Regions from separate parts of the Photobacterium toruni genome, predicted to be linked through region 2. Evidence: riboswitches for the same ligand, from Rfam matches in the RefSeq annotation. Region 2 holds a riboswitch; the other holds the start of a gene.
The links. Region 2 has a riboswitch for thiamine pyrophosphate ahead of thiB (thiamine ABC transporter substrate binding subunit). Riboswitches for the same ligand answer to the same signal wherever they lie in the genome.

Region 1 (6,103 bases), on a different replicon from region 2:
GGTGTCCTATGTTTTGATGTTTTCTTATCTGTTATGACATTTACAATTGAGATACTAAATCTTTTTTAAATACATCTTGGTGTAATTGACTATTATTAATTATTTCAACAATAGGATTTACCGCCTCTGTAGAAAAAGTTATTTTCTTACTACCTTTAATACTATCTACTGTTTCAAGCCAGATATATTCACTAAAGCCCTCACATAGAACAGACAAATCAGGCTCGTTAATTTTAAAGTTGGCATTACTTACCCAACCCAAATATGCGATCACTTGCTTTAGTTGTACATTATTAAATTTGTAATTAGTTTTACTTTTTACTGCAACTTCAATATTAGAAAGACTAACACGATCTTTATCATTAACAATCTCACCTACAATTTTGTATAATGGCTTACCTTCATTAGTCGTGATTTTTCCTATTTCACCAGCTGAAATTGCATTTAATATAATGTTAAACACACCATCATCATTTTTATCAATTTCCACATCGGTTTCCGATAAAATATTATCTTTTCCATTGAATCCATAAACTTTATTTTGCAGTGGATTCAAAATCAAAACTTCACGCGGGTTTATTTCAAACATTTCAGGCATCAGTTTTGACCATATTTCCATAAATTCCTTACTTTTTTCATTTGCCTTTAATTGAAGGAACCTATTGAAATCACTTGTTGATTTATTAGCCTGTTCATTTTTTCCTGACATACGGTAATAAATATTACCTTTGTATATTTTACTCTCTTTAGCATCTAATACAGGCACGATTACTTGATTGCTTTTTTCTATTAATATGTAGTAATAAGTACGAGTACTGATTTTAAACTTTTGAAGTTCAACCAATATTGTGGTTTTAACAATTTTTTCAATCGCTTGGCTCACATCATTTAAATCAATTTTATCTAAGATTTCAATAACACTAGAATCCAAACCATTATCTTCATAGATACCTAAAGCTTTATTCTCTTTGATACCAAGTAAAACTATTCCACCATCTGAATTTGCAAAAGAAATAATATCTTTTGCAAAATTCATTAAAAACATTTCATGCGGTTTTTTACTCTCCGATAGATTCATTGTAACTTTGTAATCAAGATGATTATTTTCGTTAGGAAAATCACCATTATCTTTGATGTTTTTTATTATTCTTTCTACTTTAGATTTCAAATACTTCATAATTTCTCAACCCAACATATTGTCATAACAACTTATTATATTAACAACTTGCCCGAATTTGTTCTTTGAACATGAGCCCGTATTTATCTCGCAATAATATAAAAATCTCTATAAATCAGATACATTTTTAGTTATTAATCCCGATAATAATCACAAAATCGGGCACTTGCGGAACATAAGACAGCCATAGCTTTACTTTAAAAAACTCAACGCGCGGCAAGTAGATTCCCTATCGCCCTCGCGGGCATTCACTGTAGGGAATGACGGCTGTTGTTTGGGTGTATGGGTTATCTGAAAGAATGAGCTTAGGAACATAGGACAGCCATATCTTTATTTTAAAAACTCAACGCGCGGCAAGTAGATTCCCTATCGCCCTCGCGGGCATTAAAACAATCGTGTCCCATTTCAGTCCCATTTGAAAAAATATCACAACGATTAAATATTCACCAAATTAATATGTCATTTATTAACAATCTCGCATAACATTTGTAAGTTGTTATTTCTTAATAAAATAGAGTGACAACCCAATTATTCTGGATTAGGATAATTGCCATTAGTCGGGGGGCGTTAAGCTGAGATCACTGTAATAGTGGGACCCGTTGAACCTGAACCAGTTAGCACTGGCGGAGGGAACTAACTATCAACGGATTACCAACGTTAATAGATGCAAGCTAAGTCATAACTGCACACATTTACCGCAGTTTACACTTCGATCCGCTTGATACTTGTTCCTGATGCTAGCGCGTAAGGAATGAAGTATGTCACACACCTTATCATCACATCACACAACGACGCCTATTGTATTGACCATTGCCGGATCAGACAGTGGCGGCGGCGCGGGTATTCAAGCTGATATTAAAGCTATTTCAGCAACAGGCAGTTATGCTTGCTCGGTTATTACGGCGATTACCGCCCAAAATACGCAAGGCGTTAGCGGCATACTAGCCATTCCTCTTGATATGGTTGAGCAACAGCTGGACGCCGTATTCAGCGATTTAAATATTCAAGCCGTCAAAATTGGCATGCTCGCCGACAGTGATATTATTCGACTGGTTGCTGCAAAAATTCGTCATTACAAACCACCATTTTTAGTCATTGATCCAGTAATGGTAGCCACCAGTGGTGATGTATTATTACAACAACACGCCATTACCACCCTCAAAACAGAATTACTGCCACTGGCTGATATTATTACCCCTAACTTGCCAGAAGCTGCAGCATTAACGGGGTTAGACATTCCACAATCACTGGTTGATATGCAATCGATGATCAGCGCATTACGAAATATTAATCCTCATGCCATATTACTCAAAGGTGGGCATTTAGAACAAAGTAGTGATAGCACTGATTTACTGATTCTCGCGACTGATGTTATTGAACTCACCACCCCTCGTATTAACACCAACAATACTCACGGTACAGGTTGTACCCTGTCTGCGGCTATCGCGTCTTATTTAGCCCAAGGAAATGATCTTACAACAGCAACAACCTTGGCTAAACGCTACATTACTGCTGCTATAACTGCCGCTGATGAACTCAATATCGGTCATGGTCACGGTCCTGTGAATCACTTTTTTGCAGGTCATCATCATGTGCGATGATCTGGAAATCACCATTACTAATGGCAGTTTACGCTATCACTCAAATATTGCTGATCATCAAAGCATCCCTGTAATTAAGGATCTGAATTTAACCATTGCTGCGAATAAATGGACTTGCCTAGTCGGTAAAAGTGGCTGTGGCAAAAGTACTTTAATTAAATTCTTAGCCGGATTACTCAATGAACGGACAGAATGGCAAGGGCAGCTAAATATTTCAGATAATCAGCCTTTAACGGGACGAGTCGCTTATATGGCGCAACAAGATCTGTTATTGCCTTGGTTAACGGTATTAGACAATGTTTGTATTAGCAGTAAGTTCGGTCATCACGATTCAATACCCAATTTAAAACAACGGGCAATGACATTATTAGAACAGGTTGGTTTAGCCGATAAACATCAACTACTACCACAACAATTATCGGGTGGTATGCGCCAGCGAGTCGCCCTTGCGAGAACACTGTTACAAGACCAACCGATTGTATTGATGGATGAACCTTTCTCCGCATTGGATGCCGTCACCCGTTATCGCTTGCAAGATCTATTTGTAAACTTACTCAAGCATAAAACCGTGGTGCTGATAACCCATGATCCTCAAGAAGCGATTCGATTAAGTGATCAACTGTATATTTTGCAAGGCGAGCCCGCTTTTGCAACGGCGTTATCGTTACCCGCATCATTACCACCGCGACGTTTTGACGCCGATTCAGCCAGCCACCAGCAACGTATTTTTGACATATTGGCACACGATCATGACTGATATTACCCATTTAATCGCTACCAAATCGCCGCGTCAACAACGACACCCACAGCGTGAACTTGCAACACCGTTACGATTACTGATCAGTATTAGCGTGCTACTTGGATTATGGCAACTCACCGTGATGGTGTTTCACTTACCGAGCTTTATTTTACCACCACCATTGGCTGTAGCGCAGCGGTTAGTCTCCCGCTATGACGTTCTGTTAAGTAATACTTGGGTGACCAGCCAAGAGATCATTCTAGGGCTAATTCTCGGTTTATCATTAGGGTTATTTTTTGCCTTACAAATGCTGCTCTTTAAGCCCGTTAAGCGATGGTTATTACCATTATTGATTGCCAGTCAAGCCATTCCTGTGTTTGCTATCGCTCCGGTATTAATGCTGTGGTTAGGCTATGGCATTGGTTCAAAAGTAGTAATGGCAGCGTTAATTATCTTTTTCCCTGTCACCACATGCTGCTATGACGGCTTACGTAATACCCCTACAGGTTACCTTGAATTATCAGCCACCATGGGCGCGACCAAATGGCAACAACTTAAATATATTCGCTTTCCTGCTGCTTTACCGGCACTAGCTTCTGGCATTCGAGTCGCGGTGGTTATTGCTCCGATTGGCGCAGTCGCTGGCGAATGGGTGGGCGCGAGCGAAGGCTTAGGTTATTTAATGCTGCAAGCTAATGCACGGATGATGATTGATGAAATGTTTGCAGCGCTATTTATTTTATCGTTGTTATCAATATCGCTGTATTTCGTTACCGATAAATTCTTAAAGCGCTTTATTCCATGGCAACTGTCTTAACAGACTGACGCTTTACCTAATACCTAATACCTAATACCTAATACCTAATACCTAATACCTAATTTTAGACTCACTCTTTAAAGGATTTACTGTGAAACGTATCTTGTTAATCACGACAACAATGCTAATGTTGTTTGGCTTCTCAGTCAGTGCCGATGCAACAACTGTTCCTCAAAAACTGACTAAAATAAGCCTAATGCTTGATTGGTTTGTTAACCCAAATCATGGCCCAATTATTATTGCCCATGAACGCGGGTATTTTAAACAGCATGGAATCGAGGTTGATATTCAGCAACCTGCCGATCCATCTTTACCACCGAAATTAGTCGCCGCCAATAAAATCGATCTTGCCGTTTCTTATCAACCCAATTTAACCATTGATGTCGCTGCTGGTTTACCTTTAATTAAAACCGCCACTCTAATTGCGACACCGCTTAATACATTGATGGTATTAAAGAAAAGTGGTATCTCTGATTTATCTCAATTAAAAGGTAAAACCATTGGTATTTCAGTTGCAGGTAACGAAGATGCAACCATTGGCACCATGCTGGCTGATCACGATGTGAAATTAAGTGATGTCAATATCGTCAATGTCGGCTGGGCGCTGTCGTCTTCATTAGCTTCAGGCAAAGTGGATGCTATTTGGGGCGGATTACGTAACTTTGAAACTAACCAATTAGCGTTAGAAGGCTACCCTACTACGTCGTTTTTTCCAGAAGAAAATGGCATACCTAGTTATGATGAATTGATCTTTGTTGCTAATAGCAAACATTATAACCGCCAAGCGATCACCGCCTTTAATGCCGCTATAACTCAAGCAACAACGTATATCATCAATCACCCGCAAGCAGCGTGGCAACAATTTATTCAATACGCACCTGATACTTTAGATAACAAGCTCAACCATCAAGCGTGGAATGACACCCTAACTCGATTTGCACTACGTCCTGCGGCGGTCGATCTTAAACGTTACGATGATTACGCTCAGTTCTTATTTACTCACCACGTTATAACTCAACAACCTCAAGCCAAAAATTATATTGGCAGCTTCTAAGGAGAGATCTCATGACATACCAAGATTTAATTGATGCTTGCCAACCACAATGGACCACCTATACCCAGCATCCATTTGTGATCCAACTTGGACAAGGCACACTGCCTCACCATTGTTTTATGCATTATTTAAAGCAAGATTTTTTGTTTCTAAAACAATATGCTCGTGCTTATGCGTTAGCCATTTATAAAGCCCGTACCTTAGCTGATATGCGTCGTGCTCTGCCAAGTGTGGCTGCTTTATTGGATCATGAAATTGCCCACCATATTGACTACTGTTGCGCTTGGCATTTAACCGAGCAAGATATGGAACAAGAGCCAGAAGATGTCGCTACAGTCGCTTACACGCGTTATGTGCTAGATGCTGGTATGCAGGGGGATATTATTGATTTATACGTTGCTCTTGCTCCCTGTGCGATTGGTTATGCTGAAATTGGTAACTTGCTAGCTAATGATACAAAAACCGTCTTTGACAACAATCCTTACCACAGTTGGATTGCGTTATATAGCGGTGAAGAATATCAACAAGGTGTTGTTACAGCGACGGTATATCTTAATAATCTCCTCGCAGAAATTCCGCTATGCAGCCACCGTGGTCAGCAATTAATTCAGACCTTTAAAGTCGCAACAGAAATGGAAATCGCCTTCTGGCAACAAGGACTCAATATCGAAACGGTTAACAATCAATTAGGTGCTGTCAACAATGCATAATCCAT
Region 2 (6,103 bases):
TTACAGATCCAGTAGAACAAACATCAGCAAAAAAAGCATTAGCCTATATGGGATTAGAAGCTAAAAAATCACTGGCTGATTATTCGATTGATAAAGTATTTATCGGCTCGTGCACTAACTCACGTATTGAGGATATGCGCGCAGCAGCTGCGATTGCGAAAGGTCGACAAGTGGCTGCTAACGTTCAAGCTTTAGTCGTTCCCGGCTCAGAGCAAGTGAAAGCACAAGCAGAAAAAGAAGGGCTTGATAAGATCTTTATTGAAGCAGGCTTTGAATGGCGACTACCCGGCTGTTCAATGTGTCTGGCAATGAATAACGACCGCTTAGGTCCCGGTGAACGCTGCGCTTCTACCAGCAACCGTAACTTTGAAGGTCGTCAAGGGCGTGATGGTCGTACCCATTTAGTGAGCCCCGCGATGGCGGCAGCGGCAGCGTGTGCTGGTCACTTTATTGATATTCGCCAACTTGATCCCGTATCTGCGTAACAAAAGGATGTAAACATGACAGGTTTTACTCAACATACCGGATTGGTGGTGCCATTAAATACTGCCAATATTGATACCGATGCCATTATTCCAAAGCAGTTTTTACAAAAAGTGACGCGGACAGGTTTTGGGCAACATTTATTTCATGATTGGCGCTTTTTAGACGAAGACGGTCAACAGCTCAATCCCGACTTCATAATGAACGATCCCCGTTACCAAGGCGCGACCATTTTATTGGCTCGCGAAAATTTCGGCTGTGGATCATCGCGTGAACATGCACCATGGGCGTTAGCAGATTACGGTATTAAAGTAATGATAGCTCCTAGCTTTGCCGATATTTTTTATGGTAACGCTATCAATAACCAAATGATCCCTGTTCGTCTTAGCGATCAACAAGTTGATGAGTTATTTGAATTTGTAGAGACAATTGAAGGCGCTGAAATCTGTGTTGATCTTGCAGCAATGACAGTAACGGCTAACGGTAACCAATATCCATTTGAAATTGATGAATTTCGTCGTCACTGCCTGCTAAATGGATTAGATAACATTGGCTTAACACTACAATACCAAGCCAAAATTGCTGAATATGAAGCCAATATTCCGACTTACCTCGCTTAAATTAGCTAACCTCAATTCTAACGCCTGTTAATCTCAGGCGTTAGTATCGCCCTTCTCAGCTGTAATAAATCAGCTGTCATTACGGTCTCCTATTAATATCTCTTTTTATAACAGGTTCTGTATGCGTATTGCATTTAGCTTATTATTAATTTTCTTTTCTTGGTCTCTATTTGCCGCTCCCAAAGCGAATCTATTACCCTATTGGCAAGATCATGTTGTCAACAATCAACACGATATTGATCATCAGCAATGGCAACAATTATTAACTAAATATTTAGTGGTTAATCCGCAACAAACCCTATTTCGTTATAACGCTGTTACCCCTGCCGACAAACAGAAATTACAGTTTTATATCAATCACCTAGCTAAACTTGATCCACGCCAATATAATCGTGATGTTCAATTTTCTTATTGGGTTAACCTTTATAATGCGCTCACCGTTCAATTGATCATTAATAATTACCCACTCACTTCAATCACCAAACTGGGTGGTTTTTTCAGCTTTGGTCCTTGGGATCAACCTATCGTCACCATCAATAATAAAACTCTTAGCCTTAACGATATTGAACATCGCATATTGCGCCCTATTTGGCGTGATCCTCGTATCCATTATGCGGTTAATTGTGCCAGTTTAGGCTGCCCAGATTTACTGCCGCAAGTATTTGACAGCCAGCAACTTAATCACCAACTAGATGCGGCAGCTAGTCGTTTTATTAATAGTGATAAAGGGGTAAAAATCAGCTCAAAACAAACCACCCTATCATCTATTTATGACTGGTATGATAGCGACTTTGGCAACCAACAAGCATTACTGCAGCATATAAATCAGTATCTACTGCATAATAAAATCAATGCCAATAACATTCAGTTTGATTACAACTGGTTGTTAAATCAGAAGCTATAACTTAACGCTAGTTACAGGTACAATAGTCGCGTTCTCATTGGGGAGCCTTTTGGCTGAGATTGTTGTTATTATCGTGATTGATATAGCAGAACCCATTGAACCTGAACCAGGTAATGCTGGCGTAGGAATTGAGAAACGCACTGGTTTTTGCCATTGCAAATCTGCTATTACAGCTGATATTTATCCTCTCAACCCTGTGCCGCTCTCTCTTTTTATTTTGTTTGCAGGATGCTGACATCAGGAGCGCATAGTGAAAATCAGTTACACACTTTTACCGCTAATATCGATAGCGTTACTCTCAAATAACGTCTTGGCCGCCGATAACACCCTTAATGTTTATACCTACAGCTCGTTTTCATCCGAGTGGGGACCGGGGCCTATTATCAAAAAAGCCTTTGAAGCCCAATGCGATGGTTGCAAAGTTAACTTCGTCTCTTTAGAAGATGGTGTATCAATTCTTAATCGAGTGCGTTTAGAAGGCAGCCGTAGCCAAGCAGATATTCTATTGGGGCTTGATAACAACCTGATGACTGAAGCCAAACAAACGGGATTACTGGCTAAACAACATGTTGATCTAAGTAAATTAACCTTACCTAAAGGTTGGCATGACGATACCTTTATTCCCTATGATTACGGCTATTTTGCATTTGTTTATGACAGCACTAAATTACCCCACCCACCTACCAGTTTAAAAGCGCTGGTTAACGATCAAAATATCAGTGTCATCTACCAAGATCCTCGCACTTCAACCCCAGGACAAGGGCTGATGCTATGGATGAAATCGGTATATGGCGATAAGGCTGCCGCTGCATGGCAACAACTTGCTAAACATACGGTGACGGTTACTAAAGGCTGGTCTGAAGCTTACAGCATGTTCCTTGATGGTGAAGCCGACATGGTCTTGTCATACACCACCTCACCGGCCTATCACATTATAGAAGAGCACAAAAATCAGTATAAAGCGGCTAACTTCAAAGAAGGCCATTATATGCAAGTGGAAGTGGCCGCTAAAATGAAAAACAGCCCGCATCCTAAACTGGCTGATCAGTTTATGCAGTTTATTGTTAGTGACGCTTTTCAATCTCAAATCGCGACCCATAATTGGATGTACCCTGTCACTAAACAACCACTGCCAGCCGCTTTTAAGCAATTAGTTATTCCAGATAAAGCATTAGAATTTAGTGCTGATGAAGTAGCTCAAAAGCGTAAAGCATGGATTCGAGAATGGCAGCAAGCGCTGACCCAATAATGGCATACCGCGGTGAATAAACGTGTAACTCAACTTATGCCCGGACTATTGAGTGTCGGGCTTATTTTATTACTGGTGATCGCAGCAATCACCAGCCTAATACTTCATGCTGGTCAATGGCAACTGAGTAGTCTATGGCATGATCCTTACCTTCGTCATGTGACTCGATTTAGTTTTTACCAAGCCTTACTATCCACATTGCTGAGCATCGTACCTGCAATTGCGATAGCTTACGCGCTATCACGACGTGATTTTATTGGCAAACAGCTGTTATTACGTTTGTTTGCGATGACATTAGTGATGCCAGTGTTAGTGGCGGTATTTGGTCTATTAGCGATCTACGGCAAAAGCGGCATTATTAGTCATGGATTAAGCCTGTTAGGATTACCACGGCTAAACATTTATGGTTTAAGCGGCATTTTACTGGCGCATGTGTTTCTCAACTTACCATTAGCGGTGCGGTTTTTACTTCAAAGTCTAGAATCAATTCCCCATGAACAACATCAATTAGCTGCCCATTTAGGTATTCGTGGCTGGTATAAATTTAAGTTAGTGGCTTGGCCGCGGTTACGCCAACAACTGCCTCATGTCGCAGGGCTTATTTTCATGCTGTGCTTTACCAGTTTTGCGGTGATCATGTCGCTAGGGGGCGGACCTAAATCAACCACTATTGAACTGGCGATTTATCAAGCTATTCGCTATGACTTTGATCTCGCCACAGGGGCTATTTTGGCGTTATGGCAAATGATCCTTTGTGGTGGACTGGTATTACTGAGCCACCGTTTTGCGAAACCGTTAGCGACTTTTAGCGCCTCTATTAGTAATAATGTAGTCAACTATCAAGATAACTGGCGCGCAAAATGCTGGGATTGGAGCTGGATCATCGCAGCGATATTGCTAGTGATCCCGCCAATTATTGCAGTCTTTGTTGCTGGCTTAAACCGGCAACTGCCACAGTTATTACAGCAGTCGGCACTGTGGCATGCCGTCGCTAATTCGCTTCAGATTGCGGTTATGGCTTGTTGTTTAGCCTTTGTGTTTGGGGTGATGATATTACTGGCGAGTCGACAATTACGCTTAACTCAACAACGTTTTAGTGCCGATAGTATCGAAATGATCGGCACCATCATTTTAGTCACGCCAGGGCTGGTCTTAAGTACCGGAATATTCTTATTGCTGCGTCAATATACCGATGCCTATGGCGCTGCTTTTTGGGTTGTTGTGGGGGTTAATGCACTAATGGCATTGCCTTATGTCATCAAGACGTTAAGTCAGCCGATGCTACATATTGCTCAACAATACAATATATTATGTCGAAGTTTAGGTATGAGGGGTTGGTCACGTTTACGGCTTGTAGAATGGCGAGCACTGCGTAAACCTATTGCGCAATCATTGGCAATAAGCTTGGTACTCTCATTGGGTGATCTGGGCGCGATTGCTTTATTTGGCAGCCAAGATTTTCAAACTCTACCGCTGTATTTATTTCAATTAATGGGTAGCTATCGCATGGATGGTGCTGCTGTGGCTGCATTATTATTGTTATTACTCAGTTTAGGTTTATTCAGCGCCATTGAATATTGTTTCCAACCTCGCCGCACCAAAGGTAAACACCATGCTTAATGTCAACCAGCTCAGTTATACCTATCAGCCGCAACGCCAACATGAACGCCCAATGACGTTAAGCTTTAACTTTAGCCTTCAACAAGGAGATATTGCGGCATTAATTGGTCCAAGTGGTGCAGGAAAAAGTACTTTATTAGCGCTTATTGCGGGATTTTTACAGCCAAATAGTGGCGATATTACTATCCACCAGCAATCGATTATTACACTTGATCCTGCTCAACGACCATTATCGATGTTGTTTCAAGAACACAACTTATTTCCTCACCTCAGCGTGTATGAAAATATTGCGCTTGGCATTGATCCTCGTCTTAAATTGAGTCCTCAGCAACAACAACAAGTACATGATGCAGCTGAAAAAGTGGGGTTAACGGCATATTTATCACGTTTACCAGAACAACTGTCAGGTGGACAGCGACAACGAGTAGCATTAGCGCGCTGTTTGATTCGACAACGGCCTTTATTACTGCTTGATGAGCCATTTTCTGCATTAGATCCTGCATTACGAAATGACATGCTACAGCTGGTACAACAACTTGCGCAACAACAAGCCATCACGGTATTAATGATCACTCACAGTCCTGATGATGCGAAAAAAATTGCGAATAAATGCATTTTTATTGATAACGGCGATGTAAAAGCATTTGGTAGCACAGAAGCATTACTCAATCAGCCGCAGCATGCAGATCTACGTCATTATCTCGGCTTAACTGCTATACCATAATGCTAACAATAACATTAAAAAAAGGCGACTTATCTGCTTTATCTGCAAATAAGTCACCGTCTTAATCATTCATATTGTTAGCAGAATACGATCTCAATCTTAAAGATTTTCTTCTGCAAATTCAGCTAAGCGACTTCGTACCACACCATTAATATAAATATTGGCACTGCCCTCAAAGTGTTTAAAGCGTTCGACAATGTAGGTTAAACCAGATGTCACAGGGGATAAATAATTAGAATCAATCTGTGCCAAGTTACCCGAGCACACTAGTTTAGTTCCCTCACCACAACGGGTAATAATCGTTTTGATCTGTGATGCGGTTAAGTTTTGACACTCATCAAGTAACACAAAGGCATTTTGAATTGAGCGTCCGCGCATAAAGTTAATTGATTTAAATTGAATGTTGGCTTTATCAAAAATGTACTTCATTGAGCCATCAGTACAAACATCATGTTTATGTAGCGCTTCCATAGTATCGGTTACTGCTGCTAACCACGGCAACA

Region 1: it holds a riboswitch for thiamine pyrophosphate, as region 2 does, so the genes downstream of both, thiD (bifunctional hydroxymethylpyrimidine kinase/phosphomethylpyrimidine kinase) here and thiB (thiamine ABC transporter substrate binding subunit) in region 2, are expected to answer to the same signal.

What each region holds. Positions count from the first base shown of each region.
Region 1 covers NZ_AP024855.1:32,374-38,476, reverse strand. The annotation lists gene OC457_RS14335 (ATP-binding protein) at 41-1,177, opposite strand; TPP riboswitch at 1,726-1,826, shown strand; gene thiD (bifunctional hydroxymethylpyrimidine kinase/phosphomethylpyrimidine kinase) at 1,936-2,778, shown strand; gene OC457_RS14325 (ABC transporter ATP-binding protein) at 2,768-3,535, shown strand; partial or broken gene OC457_RS14320 (ABC transporter permease) at 3,606-4,334, shown strand; gene OC457_RS14315 (ABC transporter substrate-binding protein) at 4,462-5,388, shown strand; gene tenA (thiaminase II) at 5,400-6,098, shown strand; gene thiM (hydroxyethylthiazole kinase) at 6,091-6,103, shown strand, end outside.
Region 2 covers NZ_AP024854.1:2,633,831-2,639,933, forward strand. The annotation lists gene leuC (3-isopropylmalate dehydratase large subunit) at 1-485, shown strand, start outside; gene leuD (3-isopropylmalate dehydratase small subunit) at 501-1,103, shown strand; gene OC457_RS12300 (DUF547 domain-containing protein) at 1,225-2,007, shown strand; TPP riboswitch at 2,036-2,152, shown strand; gene thiB (thiamine ABC transporter substrate binding subunit) at 2,264-3,256, shown strand; gene thiP (thiamine/thiamine pyrophosphate ABC transporter permease ThiP) at 3,269-4,876, shown strand; gene thiQ (thiamine ABC transporter ATP-binding protein) at 4,869-5,600, shown strand; gene OC457_RS12320 (PhoH family protein) at 5,700-6,103, opposite strand, start outside.